3 regions of the Actimicrobium sp. CCI2.3 genome follow, and region 1 is predicted to be linked to each of the others. Evidence: predicted binding sites of a transcription regulator. Region 1 holds the regulator's gene; each other region holds the start of a gene.
What was found. The regulator sigma-54, encoded in region 1, starts transcription at its own class of promoters, with help from an activator protein. The targets are predictions, from matches to a motif close to TGGCANGNAANCTGCTTT.

Region 1 (4,212 bases):
ACTGTTCATGATGGACGAACTCTGAATCGACAGACCTGCAAGAGCGCGGCTGTCACTGATCGATGAGTTCACGCAGCGGGTGCGCGTGAGCAGGCCAGGCTGGTGTAAAGAAGTCCTCCACCATCGCCTCAGTGACGTGCGTCAGGTCGGCCGGTTGCCAGCGCGGCTGGTTGTCCTTGTCGATGACTACCGCACGAATGCCTTCGATGACTTCGCCTCGCGTAAATGCATGCCGCACCATCGTGCGCTCCATGCGCAGACAGCCTGCCAGATCCAGTGCGGCACCCAATCGCAACTGCCGCAAGGTCACGGCCATCATCAGCGGTGAGCGTTTCTGCATCGTCGCCAGGGTCGCTTGTGCGAACGCACACTCGTCACCGGCCAGTGAGTCGGCGATCTGCGTGACCGAATCGAATCCGAAATGCTGCGCAATGCGCGATTGATTCTGCGCCAGTTTGCTGCCCGCCGGATCGCAAGCGATGGCGAACGGTTCGGCATAGGCACGGATCGCTGCACGCAGGTCACCACCGGAAAACTGATCGACTAATTCCTGCAGGCCCGCCAAGGCACTGGACGGAAGGAACAGGTCAGCCAGTCCCGCATGGAGTGCATCGGCAGCCCCAATCATCTCGCCGGAGACCCCGAGGTAGGTGCCAAGTTGTCCTGCCGTGCGCGACAGGAAATAGCTGCCGCCAACATCCGGGAACAAGCCGATATTGACTTCTGGCATCGCCATTTTTGTTCGTTCGGTAACGATGCGAAGCCGGTTCTGCACACCGCTTTGCGCCAGCCCCATGCCACCGCCCATGACGATGCCGTCCAGTACGGCGATCCAGGGTTTCGGATAAAAATGGATCAGATGGTTGAGGGCATATTCTTCGGTGAAAAAATCTTCCAGCGCAGCACTGCCGCCTTGCGGGGTGGACGTACCGGCCTGATGGAAAAAGCGGATATCGCCACCGGCACAAAATGCTTTTTCGCTGCTGCCCCTGATCAGCACGGCGTGCACCGTCGCACTGTCGCGCCAGTCCAGCAGGATACGCGTCAGGTCGCGCACCATCGCGAGCGATAACGAGTTGAGGGCCTTGGGGCGATCCAGTGTGATCTGGCCGGTCGTGTTCTTGATCTGGGTGTCGATGAGTGCGGTCATGGTCGGGATTCGTATTCGGTTGTGCACAAGTCAATTGCATGAAATCAAAAAGGGCGCAATCAATGCGCCCTAAGTGGAATGTGCCAGTTTGCCCGGCAGCGGGTTCGATCAGGAGGAAACGATGGCAACAACCGGTTCAGGGATGTGCTTGATGGCGTCGTGCTGATGATCCTGCAATTTGGTTTTGTACTTGATGACCTGGCGATCGAGCTTGTCGATCAGCGCATCAATTGCGGCATATAAGTCCTCCGCAATACTCTCGGCGTGCAAGTCTTTGCCGCGCAGATGCAGGTTGATTTCTGCTCGCTGCCGCTTTTCTTTTTCCGGGAGTTTTTCTACCGTCAGGATGACGGCAATATCAATGACATGGTCGAAATGGCGCTTGATACGCTCAAGCTTGCTTTGCACATATTCACGAATGGCAGGGGTCACTTCGAGATGATGTCCACTGATTGTGAGATTCATACAGCGCTCCTTTGAATAATGCCGATGGAGGTTCGGAGCCGGACCCGCTACGGATGGGGTGCTTCGAACACAGCGACAGTACAACACGACAAATGAAACTACAGAAACTACAGAAACTACAGGGCCTTGCGCAGGTTGACGGGGGGAATTTTCAGGGCTTCGCGATACTTTGCGACCGTACGCCTTGCTACCACCATACCCTGTTCTCCCAGCATGTCTGCGATTTTACTGTCAGAAAATGGAATCTTCGGGTCTTCGGCTCCTATCAATTGTTTGATGAGTGCCCGTATTGCCGTTGAAGAGGCTTCACCGCCTGTTTCAGTGGCAACGTGGCTGCCAAAAAAATACTTTAGCTCGAACATGCCATGTGGAGTCAGCATGTATTTCTGGGTGGTCACACGGGAGATAGTGCTCTCGTGCAGACCGAGTGTATCAGCAATTTCGCGCAAAACAAGGGGGCGCATGGCGACCGCTCCATGCGAAAAAAAGTTCCGCTGTCGCTCCACGATGGCCTGCGCGACGCGCAGGATGGTGTCGAATCGCTGGCGCATATTTTTGATCAGCCACTTGGCTTCCTGCAGCTGTGACGTGAGCGATCCATCCCCTTTGCTTTGCTTGAGAATGTTGGCGTACATCGCATTGACCCGCAGTCGCGGCATCACATCATGGTTCAGCATGACCTGCCAGCCGCCCTTGGTGCGCTTGACGATCACGTCCGGCACCACGTAATCGGACGTACCGCCGCCGAAGATCGCGCCCGGATGCGGGTTGCACTGGCGGATCACACTTTGGGCTTCGCGCAGGTCTTCATCATCGCAGTCGAGGGCTTTTTTGAGCTTGCTGAAATCACGCTGCGCAAACAGTGTCAGATGGTTGTCGACGATGGCTAACGCCATGCGTCGGGTGACCATGGCGATGTCGGGGAAGCGCTTGATTTGCAGTGCCAGACATTCGGACGCATTGCGTGCGCCAACGCCGGGTGGATCGAAACTCTGTAGCAGTTTCAAAGCGATAGTCAGCTCTTCAGGCTCGATCTCCAGTTCAGCTGGCAAGCGCTCGAAGATGGCGTCTAGCGTGTCTTCGAGGTAGCCATTTTCATTGAGTGCATCGATCATCAATTCGACCAGTGCACGGTCGCGTTGATTGCTTACCGTGACGCGCATCTGCTCGAGCAAAAATTCACGTAGCGTCGATTCGTGCGCCTCAAGCTGGGGTCGCGCATCGTCGTCTTCCGGGGCTTTGGAAGTGCGCGCGACATCGTCGAAACTCCAGTCAGAATCGGTACTTGGCGTGGCGTCGCCGGCATCGACCTGGTCCGATGCCGGAGCGTCCGATTCGGATGGCGACGGTGCGGCGTTGGCGTCTTCGCTGGCACCTTGCTGGCGAATGCCATCGGCCCCGAGTGCGCCATCGGCCAACAGGCGCACCGAGTGATCGAGCGGATCGTCGAGTCGCTCCAGCAGCGGATTGTCGGTCAGCATTTGCTCGAGCTCCTGATGCAGTTCCAGTGTGGATAGTTGCAGCAGACGAATCGATTGCTGCAGTTGCGGGGTGAGCGCAAGATGCTGGGAGGTACGGAGCTGGAGGGATTGTTTCATCGTTGACTGTGCCTACATCCGGAAGTGTTCGCCCAGATAGACCCGTCGCACCGATTCATCGGCGATGATGGCATCCGGTCTTCCGCTGGCCAGTACCGCTCCCTGGTTGATGATGTAGGCGCGATCGCAGATGCCCAGTGTTTCACGCACGTTATGGTCGGTGATCAGGACGCCAATGCCGCGCTCTTTCAGGAAGCGCACGATGCGCTGGATTTCGATGACGGCAATCGGATCGACACCGGCGAACGGTTCATCGAGCAGCACGAAGCGCGGGTTGCTGGCTAGCGCGCGGGCAATTTCCACGCGTCGGCGCTCGCCGCCGGACAACGACAACGCCTGGTTGTCGCGCAGCTTCTCGATCTGCAGATCTTGCAGCAAGGTGTCGAGGCGCTCATTGATGACCTTCTTGGTCAATGACTTGCGCTGCTCGTCAACCTGCAGTTCCAGCACGGCACGGATATTTTCTTCGACGGTCAGCTTGCGAAAGACCGACGCTTCCTGCGGCAGGTAAGACAGTCCCAGCACTGCCCGCTGGTGGATCGGCAGACGCGAGATATCGACACCATCAAGGCGGATTTCACCGGCATCCGAAGGCACCAGGCCGACGATCATGTAGAACGAGGTGGTCTTGCCTGCACCGTTCGGTCCGAGCAAGCCAACCACCTCGCCGCTGGCGACATCGAGCGAGACATCGCTGACGACTTGCCGGATGCCATAGCTTTTCTTCAGGCCGGTGACGATGAGTTTGCTGCTGTTATCGATGAAGGAATCAGCAGGCGTCGCTAGGGCGTTGATCATTTTTGGGTGTCCGGAGTGGCGGGTGCGCGCGGCTGGATCACGGCCTTGATCCGTCCGGCACCGGCCTTGCTGTCCTGTCCTGCCGGCGTGTTATTGACCGAGAAAAATTCGCTGCGACTATCGTACGAAATGAATTCGCCTTCGACTTCGTCGGTTGGCGTCGTGCCATTGAGTCGGCGCATCTTCGCCCTTGAAAACAAT
Region 2 (4,212 bases), on a different contig from region 1:
AGCATCGCATGCAAGTGCCACGGTCCCGGCGTGCAGGTGGTGGCCGAGGTGCCCGCAGCCGGGCCAGTGCCACCGCCCAGCATGGTCGTCACGCCCGACATCAGCGCATCATCGATCTGTTGCGGGCAAATGAAATGGATATGCGAATCGACGCCGCCGGCAGTGACGATCATGCCTTCGCCAGCGATGATTTCGGTCGCGCCGCCGATCGACATGGTGACATTCGGCTGGATGTCGGGATTGCCGGCTTTGCCGATGGCGGCGATGCGACCGTTTTTGAGGCCGATGTCGGCCTTGACGATGCCCCAGTGGTCGATGATGACGGCGTTGGTGATGACGGTATCCATCACGTCGGCATGGTTGCGCTGCGACTGGCCCATGCCGTCGCGGATCACTTTGCCGCCGCCGAATTTGACTTCTTCGCCGTAGGTCGCAAAATCCTTTTCGATCTCAATGAACAGTTCCGTATCGGCCAGCCGGACACGGTCGCCGGTGGTGGGGCCGAACATTTCGGCATAGGCTTGACGGGTCATCGAACTGAGTGGCGAGCTCATTTCAGCGCTCCCATCACTTTGGCATTGAAGCCATAGACTTCCCGCGAGCCGGCCAGATCGACCAGTTCGATCGTGCGTTGCTGGCCCGGCTCGAAGCGCACGGCGGTGCCGGCGGCGATGTGAAGGCGCATGCCGTAGGCCGCTTCACGATCAAATTGCAGCGCCGGATTGGTCTCGAAAAAATGGAAGTGCGAGCCGACCTGGATCGGTCGGTCGCCACTGTTGGCGACCACCACGGTGGCCGTGCGGCGACCGGCATTGAGGGCGATCTCGCCGGGTTCGATCAGCATTTCACCTGGAATCATGGCGGCCTCTAGGGTATCGGTTGGTGAACGGTGACGAGCTTGGTGCCGTCCGGGAAAGTCGCTTCGACCTGGATGTCGGGGATCATCTCGGCGATGCCTTCCATCACATCGGCGCGGGTCAGGATGCGGGTGCCGGCCGACATCAGTTCGGCCACGGTGCGGCCATCGCGTGCGCCCTCCATGATGGCGGCGCTGATCAGTGCGATGGCTTCCGGATAGTTCAGTTTCACGCCGCGTGCCATGCGGCGTTCGGCCAGCAGTGCTGCCGTAAAAATGAGCAGCTTGTCTTTTTCTCTTGGAGTCAGGTCCATGGGTTTGCCTTGGTAAGTGTTCAGGTATTCCAGATGCGCGGTACGACGGCTTCCCGCGCCAGGTGCAGCGGGCGCAGCGCCTGCCAGGCCTGCATCATCAGGGCGCGCGCGACCTCGCTGGAGTTGCCCAGATGGCGCACGACGAGGATGGCTTTCGTTTGCGTGATACCGACTTGCGGGCCGAGCTTCTCGCGCAGTGTCGTCAATGCGCTCGGCGTGATGGGTTTTCCGGCGACCAGCAGCGTCGCACAAACCGTCTTGCCAGCCAGTCCCAGCGGGCTGTGCATGATCGTGCCGGCACCCTCGATGCGTCCTTGCTCGAACCAGATCAGCTTGCCGTCGCGCCGTATCGTGCAGTGCTGTGCGATGGTGCCGGCGTTAAACGTTTCGCCGGAAGCAGTGCGGCCAAAGCAGAGGATATCGCAACCGAAATAGGTCGCGTCGCCGTGCAGCGTGATGGCGCTGTCGAGGTGAACGTGGGCGTTGTTGAAGAAGATGGTTTCTTGTGGCAGCCATTCCAGTGAGGCGCCGGCGGCGACGTCAAGACGCACGGTCTGGCGCGAGACATGGCCATTGGCGCGATACCACTTGGCGGCACCGGGTGTGCTGATGAAAACAGCGGCCTCGCGACCGACCCGCACCGCGATATCGAGCTGGTCACCGCCGACGACACCGCCCGGAGGATGGACAATGACGGCATGGCAGACCGAGGGATGTTCGGGATACAGCGCCTTCTGCACCCGCAGCGGCCCGACATGTTCGCGCTCGGTCAGGCGTGTGGTGCCGGCATCGTTGACGAAGCCGAGCGACAGGCGTGCTTGCCAATGGCTGCGCGGGAGGGAGGGTGAATGGCTGGCGTCGGGCATGTCGGGTATCGGAGTGTCGGTGCGGTAATCGCTTAGCAGTATATGTGCCAATCACGAATGTGCGATCCGCAGTGAGCCTGCTAATTTCCGGTGCGCGAACGCTTTGCGCCGGTGCGCGCTGGTGCCGAGATGGTACTTACTGTGAGATTGCGCATGAGCGCCATCGCATCCGTTGTTATGATGACGTTCCTATTTCTGCTGCGGCCTGCCATCCATGTTCGATTTTCTTTTCAAGCGCAAACCTAAAACTCCGCCAACTCCTGTTGTGGTGGTCGCGCCCATCGTGGTCGCGCCAACCGCTGCGCGCGAAGCGGCGATGACCGCTGCGAAAGCAGTGCAACACGACGAAGCGGCCAGTGTCGCCTTCCTGATTGCCTGCGATTTTGCTGATGCCCGCTTGCTCGCTGCGCAAGCTGTCCACTCCGTACCTGCCTTGCAGCAGGTGCTGGCGGCTACGCGCAAGACCGACCGGCGTGTCGCCAAGCTGATGCAGACGCGACTCGATCAACTCGACACACAGCGCAAGCTGCTGGCATTGGCCACCACCTGCATCGCCGATGCCGACCGACTTGCCAACGCAACGACATTAACGCCCAATCAGGTCAGCGAACTGGATCGTCGCTGGCAAGCACTGACGCTGGTGCCGGAGTCCGAGCAACAAGCGTTCGCGACAAGTCGCGCCACGTTGGGCATTCGCCTCGCCGCGCAAGCCACCTTGCAACGCGCCGTCCTCGACACGCTGGCCCAATTGCGCGCACTACCCGGCGAGCAACCTCCCGAGGTGGTGCGCGCCACACTGGACGCGCTGGTGGCATCGCTTGCCGACCTGCGCCTGTCGGCCGACATCGGGGCTGTCCCGAAACATTTGCTGGTCCAGTGCGACGAAGCCGCACAGGTGTTGCGCACGTCGCTGGTGGCGTTCGAGCAGCGCCACGCCGCGTCGCTGGCGCGTCTGGCCCTGCTGGAAGAATGGGAAGCGGCTGCGCCCGAGTCACTGCAAGAATCGACGTTGCGACGCGGCTGGCAAGGCGAGGTCGCGCCGGAGTGGCAGCAGCGCTTCGATGAATTACTGCAGCGCGTGATTGCTGCCCGGCCGGTCAAAGTGGCACCGGTGATGTCGGTACTGCCGGTGTCTGATCAGAAGCCGATTTTTATCGCGGCCTTGCAGTCGATGGAGCAGGCCCTCGAGGAGGGCAGTCTGCAAATCGCCTCGGAAGCCGACAAGCGCTTGCGTTCGCTTGATCTGCCCGCATTGCGTCCGAGCGAGGCCGAGGCCGCGCAATTGTCGCGTTTGCGCGCCGAACTGGGACGTCTGCAAGGCTGGGCGCGCTGGGGTGGCAATGTCTCGCGGGAAGAATTACAGAAAGCCGCCGAAGCCTTGCCCGAGCAAGCCTTGGCGATGGGCGAGCTGGCCAAGAAAATCGGCAGCCTGCGTGAGCGCTGGAAGTCGCTGGACGGGTCGGCCGGTTCTGCGCCGAAAGAGCTCTGGCATGGCTTCGATGCTGCCTGCACGGCCGCCTACGCGCCGGTCGCCGAGCACTTCGCCAGGCTGGCCGAAGAGCGCCAGGCCAACGTCGGGGTAGCAACCGACATGATCGCGGACATGCAACGCAATGCCGACGCGTTAGTCGGTGTCGAGCATCCTGACTGGAAAGCGGTGGCGCTGTTTTGCCAGCGCAGCCTGCAGAGCTGGCAGCGTCTGGGGCCGACCGAGCGCAAGGAAAAGAAGCGTCTCGATGCCGAATTCAATGCCGTGCTGCAGCGCCTGCGTGCGCCCCTGGATGACATCCGCGCAAGCGAAATCCGCGAGCGCGAACAGATGATCGCTGACGTGGTCGCGTTGTCGCCCAATGATCGCGGTGCACTCGATGCGTTGCGCGTTCTGCAGGATCGCTGGCAGGAACGCGCCAAAGCTTTGCCGCTGGAGCGCAATGACGAACAGGGACTGTGGACGAGGTTTCGCGCTGCCTGCGATACCGTTTTTGCGCGTCGCAAGGAAGCGGTTTCCGAAGCCGACGCTGGCCGTCAGGACAATCTGCACGCGAAGGAGGCGCTATGCGTTGCGCTGGAACAGGCTGGCGAACTGGCAATCCCGCAAGTGGTCAGCCTGCTGCGTGATACGGCGAGCGCCTGGCATCGCGCCGGCCCCGTGCCGCGTGCGGCAGAAAGCGCGATC
Region 3 (4,212 bases), on a different contig from region 1:
TCATTGTCAGCGAATGCGGCGCCATCGATTCCTTGCCGTAGCCAACCCGCTTGCCAATCACGTACGCACCGACCAGGCCAGCGACAGCGGCGTTGATATGCACCACGGTACCGCCCGCAAAGTCGAGCGCGCCTTTTTGCCATAACCAACCGGCCTTGGCCGACTCGGAAGCCAGCGACGCCGCGTCCTTGATACCGTCCGGACCAGGCCAGAACCAGACCATGTGCGCAATCGGCAAATACGAGAACGTAAACCAGATCACGATGAACATCAGCACCGCTGCAAACTTGGCGCGCTCGGCGAAGGCACCGACGATCAGACCACAGGTAATTGCCGCAAATGTCGCCTGGAACACCACGAAGACAAACTCGGGAATCACGACACCCTTGCTGAAGGTTGCAGCAGTAGCGAACGTACCTTTGACCGGATCGAAGATGCCGTTAAGGAACAGACGATCGAATTTGCCGATGAATGCGCCGCCTTCGGTAAAGGCCAGCGAGTAGCCATAGATGCACCACAGGACGACAATCACAGCGAAGATCGTGAAGACTTGCATCAGGATCGACAGCATGTTTTTGGACCGGACCAGACCGCCGTAAAACAACGCCAGGCCAGGAATCGTCATCAGAATCACCAGGGCGGTGGCGACCATCATCCAGGCCGTATCACCCTTGTTTGGGACGGGTGCGACAGCGGCTGCGGCAGCCGGCGCAGCCAATTCGCCTGCTGCGGGCGCAGCAGCTGTTGCTGCAACCGGAGCAGCAGTAGCAGGTGCGGCGGCGGCAGGTACAGCAACAACGGCCGCGTCAACCTTGGATGGGGCTACTTCATCGGCGGCTACTGCAGCAGGTGCGAAACCGACCGCCAGCAAGAGCGCGCCGGCAGCCAGGAAGCTTGCAAACTGTTTTTTCATGAATAACTCCTTAAAGGGCTTCTTTGCCGGTTTCACCGGTGCGGATACGCACGACGTGCTGCAGATCGTAGACAAAAATCTTGCCGTCACCGATCTTGCCGGTACGGGCAGCTGTTTCGATTGCTTCAATCGCGCGGTCGACAATGTCGTCATCCACGGCAGCTTCGATTTTTGTCTTCGGCAGGAAATCAACGACGTATTCGGCACCGCGATACAGCTCGGTATGCCCCTTCTGACGACCGAAACCCTTGACTTCGGTGACGGTAATGCCCTGGACGCCGATGGCGGACAAAGCCTCGCGGACCTCGTCAAGCTTGAACGGTTTGATGATGGCGGTAATCAGTTTCATGACTGGCCTCGATTAGAAAGTTTTGCTGATGGCGACGACGAGGGCTGTTTTGCCGTTGTCCTTGCCGGAAGGCGTCGAGTAAGCACCCGTTTTGGCATCGGTACCGATCACGGCCAGGCTGCCGCTGAGGAAACCGAAATCTTTTGTCACGCCGACTTTGTAGTCGGTGTAGCTGTAAAAAGAGCCGTTCTTGATTTTCTGATGGCCAGCATGCAGATTCAGGACCGTGCCTTCGGCGATGTCAATGTTTGCGCCAATATCGAGATAGCCGCTATTCTTGCTGTTGACGTTACCGAAGGTGTCGGTCACTGCATTCGAATATTTGACATACGCAGGACCGTAGCCGACCTGGCCATAAATCTCGGTCGTGTTGGCATTTGCAAATCCGGCAACGCGGGACAATTGGTTATCGGCGTAAATGTAAGTCAGCACGCCAACGTCATACGACACATCCTTGACGATTTCTCCGCGCTTGCCTGCGTAGATATCCAGTTCGATATCGCCCTTGCCGCCGGCATCCTTGATCCACTTGATGGATGATGCCCATGTACCCACATAGAAGCCAGTCGGATTGTTGACGAAGTCGGCACCGACAGAGACGGCCGGTTTCAGGCGGGATTGCGAAATACCGCGGTAGCGGTAATCGGAAGTCAATGCAGCATTGAAGCTCAGCTCGTTGTCCGGCTTGGCATCTTCTGCATGAGCAAAGTTACCCATAAAGGTGGCTGCGATGGCCGTGACGAGAAGTAGTTTTTTCATTTTGTTTCCCTGTTAAAAGTTTATGGATAAAAAAGGCAGTGGCACAGCAGTTTTCGATCTACATTAGCAGGACTCGTGCCACCCTTTTTCGGCACGAAAAATTGTTACAACGACAAATAATCATTCCTTGCCATCGCAACATTAGCGCAAGTTTTAACTCAACCGCACCAACTTGTGGCGATTCACCAACAGGTGCACAGTTACGGTGCTTCAGCACCCGGAAAGGCAGAAATATGGACAAGAGCAACTTTTTTAGCGACATGCAAAACAAAATCAGCCAGGCCATCGAAAATTCACCCGCCAAAGACATAGAAAAGAACGTCAAAGCGATGATGACGCAGGGATTTTCAAAGCTTGACCTGGTTACCCGCGATGAATTCGATATTCAGGCACAGGTGCTGGAGAAAACCCGCACCCGACTCGAAGCGCTGGAAATTCAGGTAGCGGCACTCGAAGCGCAGTTGAACAAACCGGCATAATCACCCGGTCCGGATGGCGCGCCCTGCGCCATCCGGCCTGACTCTGCGCCACATCAACATTCGTCATCATTCCTCATTGCAAACTTGCTCGCGATCGCACCGATCCGAACCAAACCACCAGCAAGAATGCGATCCACCATGAGTCTCGCCGTACTGAAAAGTCGCGCCTTGGCAGGCATACAGGCTCCCCAGGTCACTGTGGAAGTGCACCTTGCCAATGGCCTACCCAGTTTTATGATCGTTGGTTTGCCAGAAACCGAAGTCAAGGAATCCCGTGACCGGGTCCGTGCCGCCCTGCAAAACGCCCGCTTCGAATTTCCGGCCCGACGGATTACTGTCAATCTCGCCCCTGCCGACCTGCCCAAGGAATCGGGCCGGTTCGACTTGCCGATTGCATTAGGCATCCTGGCTGCTTCAGGGCAAATGCCCGCAGGCGAACTCGATGACTACGAATTCGCCGGAGAACTCTCGTTATCCGGCGAACTGCGACCGATTCGTGGTGCGCTGGCCATGACATTTGCAATGCACCGCGGCGATGATCCGGGCCGCGCACGACGTGGATTTATCTTGCCACGATCCAATGCCGACGAAGCAGCACTGGTCAAGGACGCCCGGATCTATCCGGCCAGCTCCCTGCTGGAAGTCTGTGCGCACTTCGCGGCTGCGGACGGCGTCAGCCGGTTGGGCAGGCATTGCTGTCAGGCTGCACCGGTACTGGATGTCCATCCTGATTTTTCCGATGTCAAGGGTCAGCTGCAAGTCAAGCGCGGGCTGGAAATTGCCGCAGCAGGAAATCACAGTGCCTTGTTAATCGGTCCGCCCGGCACCGGCAAATCCATGCTGGCTGCACGTTTCGCTGGCATCTTGCCACCAATGACCGACGACGAAGCGCTGGAATCGGCCGCAGTGCAATCTCTGTCGGGCGGATTCACGGCGGCACGCTGGAAGGTCCGGCCGTTCCGATCGCCCCATCACACTGCATCAGGCGTGGCACTGGTTGGTGGCGGGGGCACGCCTCGTCCGGGCGAGATTTCACTGGCGCATCGCGGCATCCTGTTCCTCGATGAATTGCCCGAGTTCGATCGTCGCGTGCTTGAAGTATTGCGCGAACCGCTTGAATCAGGCCGCATCACTATTTCCCGGGCCGCACGGCAAGCCGACTTTCCGGCACGCTTTCAGTTGATCGCAGCAATGAATCCCTGTCCTTGCGGCTATGCCGGCCATCCGTCGGGCCAGTGCCGCTGCACGCCGGACAATGTTGCACGTTATCAAAACCGAATTTCCGGACCGCTGCTCGACCGCATCGACATGCAAATCCTTGTCGGGGCGCTGCCGCATGATGACTTGCTAAAGCCCGCTGCAGGCGAAACGTCCGCCGTCATTGCACTGAGGGTCAAGCGGGCATTCGATATCCAGAAAATGCGGGCAGACAAGACCAACAACTTGCTGACAACCAGCGAAGTCGATCTCCATTGCCAGCCTGACGCGAGCGCCGCCACTTTGCTGCAGGCTGCCATGTTGCGACTGAACTGGTCGGCGCGCTCCTACCATCGGGTACTGAAGGTGGCGCGGACGATTGCCGATCTCGCTGGAGCCACCCAGATCGGCGCGCAACATGTTGGCGAGGCTATCCAGTACCGGCGTGGCTTGCGCGAGCACTGACCGCCGCATCGGGCGGGCATCACAGCATGAACAGCACGCACATTCCTGCA

Region 2: the regulator sigma-54 is predicted to act here: its motif matches at 2,069-2,086, upstream of QN370_RS09300 (urease accessory protein UreD).
Region 3: the regulator sigma-54 is predicted to act here: its motif matches at 2,085-2,102, upstream of QN370_RS07030 (TorF family putative porin).

The regions. Positions count from the first base shown of each region.
Region 1 is NZ_JASJWR010000011.1:27,354-31,565, forward strand. It holds gene QN370_RS08060 (deoxyguanosinetriphosphate triphosphohydrolase) at 1-25, shown strand, start outside; gene QN370_RS08065 (enoyl-CoA hydratase/isomerase family protein) at 53-1,150, opposite strand; gene hpf (ribosome hibernation-promoting factor, HPF/YfiA family) at 1,259-1,615, opposite strand; gene QN370_RS08075 (RNA polymerase factor sigma-54) at 1,732-3,213, opposite strand; gene lptB (LPS export ABC transporter ATP-binding protein) at 3,226-4,011, opposite strand; gene lptA (lipopolysaccharide transport periplasmic protein LptA) at 4,008-4,212, opposite strand, start outside.
Region 2 is NZ_JASJWR010000013.1:45,067-49,278, forward strand. It holds gene ureC (urease subunit alpha) at 1-554, opposite strand, end outside; gene QN370_RS09290 (urease subunit beta) at 551-859, opposite strand; gene QN370_RS09295 (urease subunit gamma) at 868-1,170, opposite strand; gene QN370_RS09300 (urease accessory protein UreD) at 1,191-2,036, opposite strand; gene QN370_RS09305 (DUF349 domain-containing protein) at 2,251-4,212, shown strand, end outside.
Region 3 is NZ_JASJWR010000009.1:33,065-37,276, reverse strand. It holds gene QN370_RS07040 (ammonium transporter) at 1-913, opposite strand, end outside; gene glnK (P-II family nitrogen regulator) at 924-1,262, opposite strand; gene QN370_RS07030 (TorF family putative porin) at 1,275-2,021, opposite strand; gene QN370_RS07025 (accessory factor UbiK family protein) at 2,255-2,500, shown strand; gene QN370_RS07020 (YifB family Mg chelatase-like AAA ATPase) at 2,639-4,162, shown strand.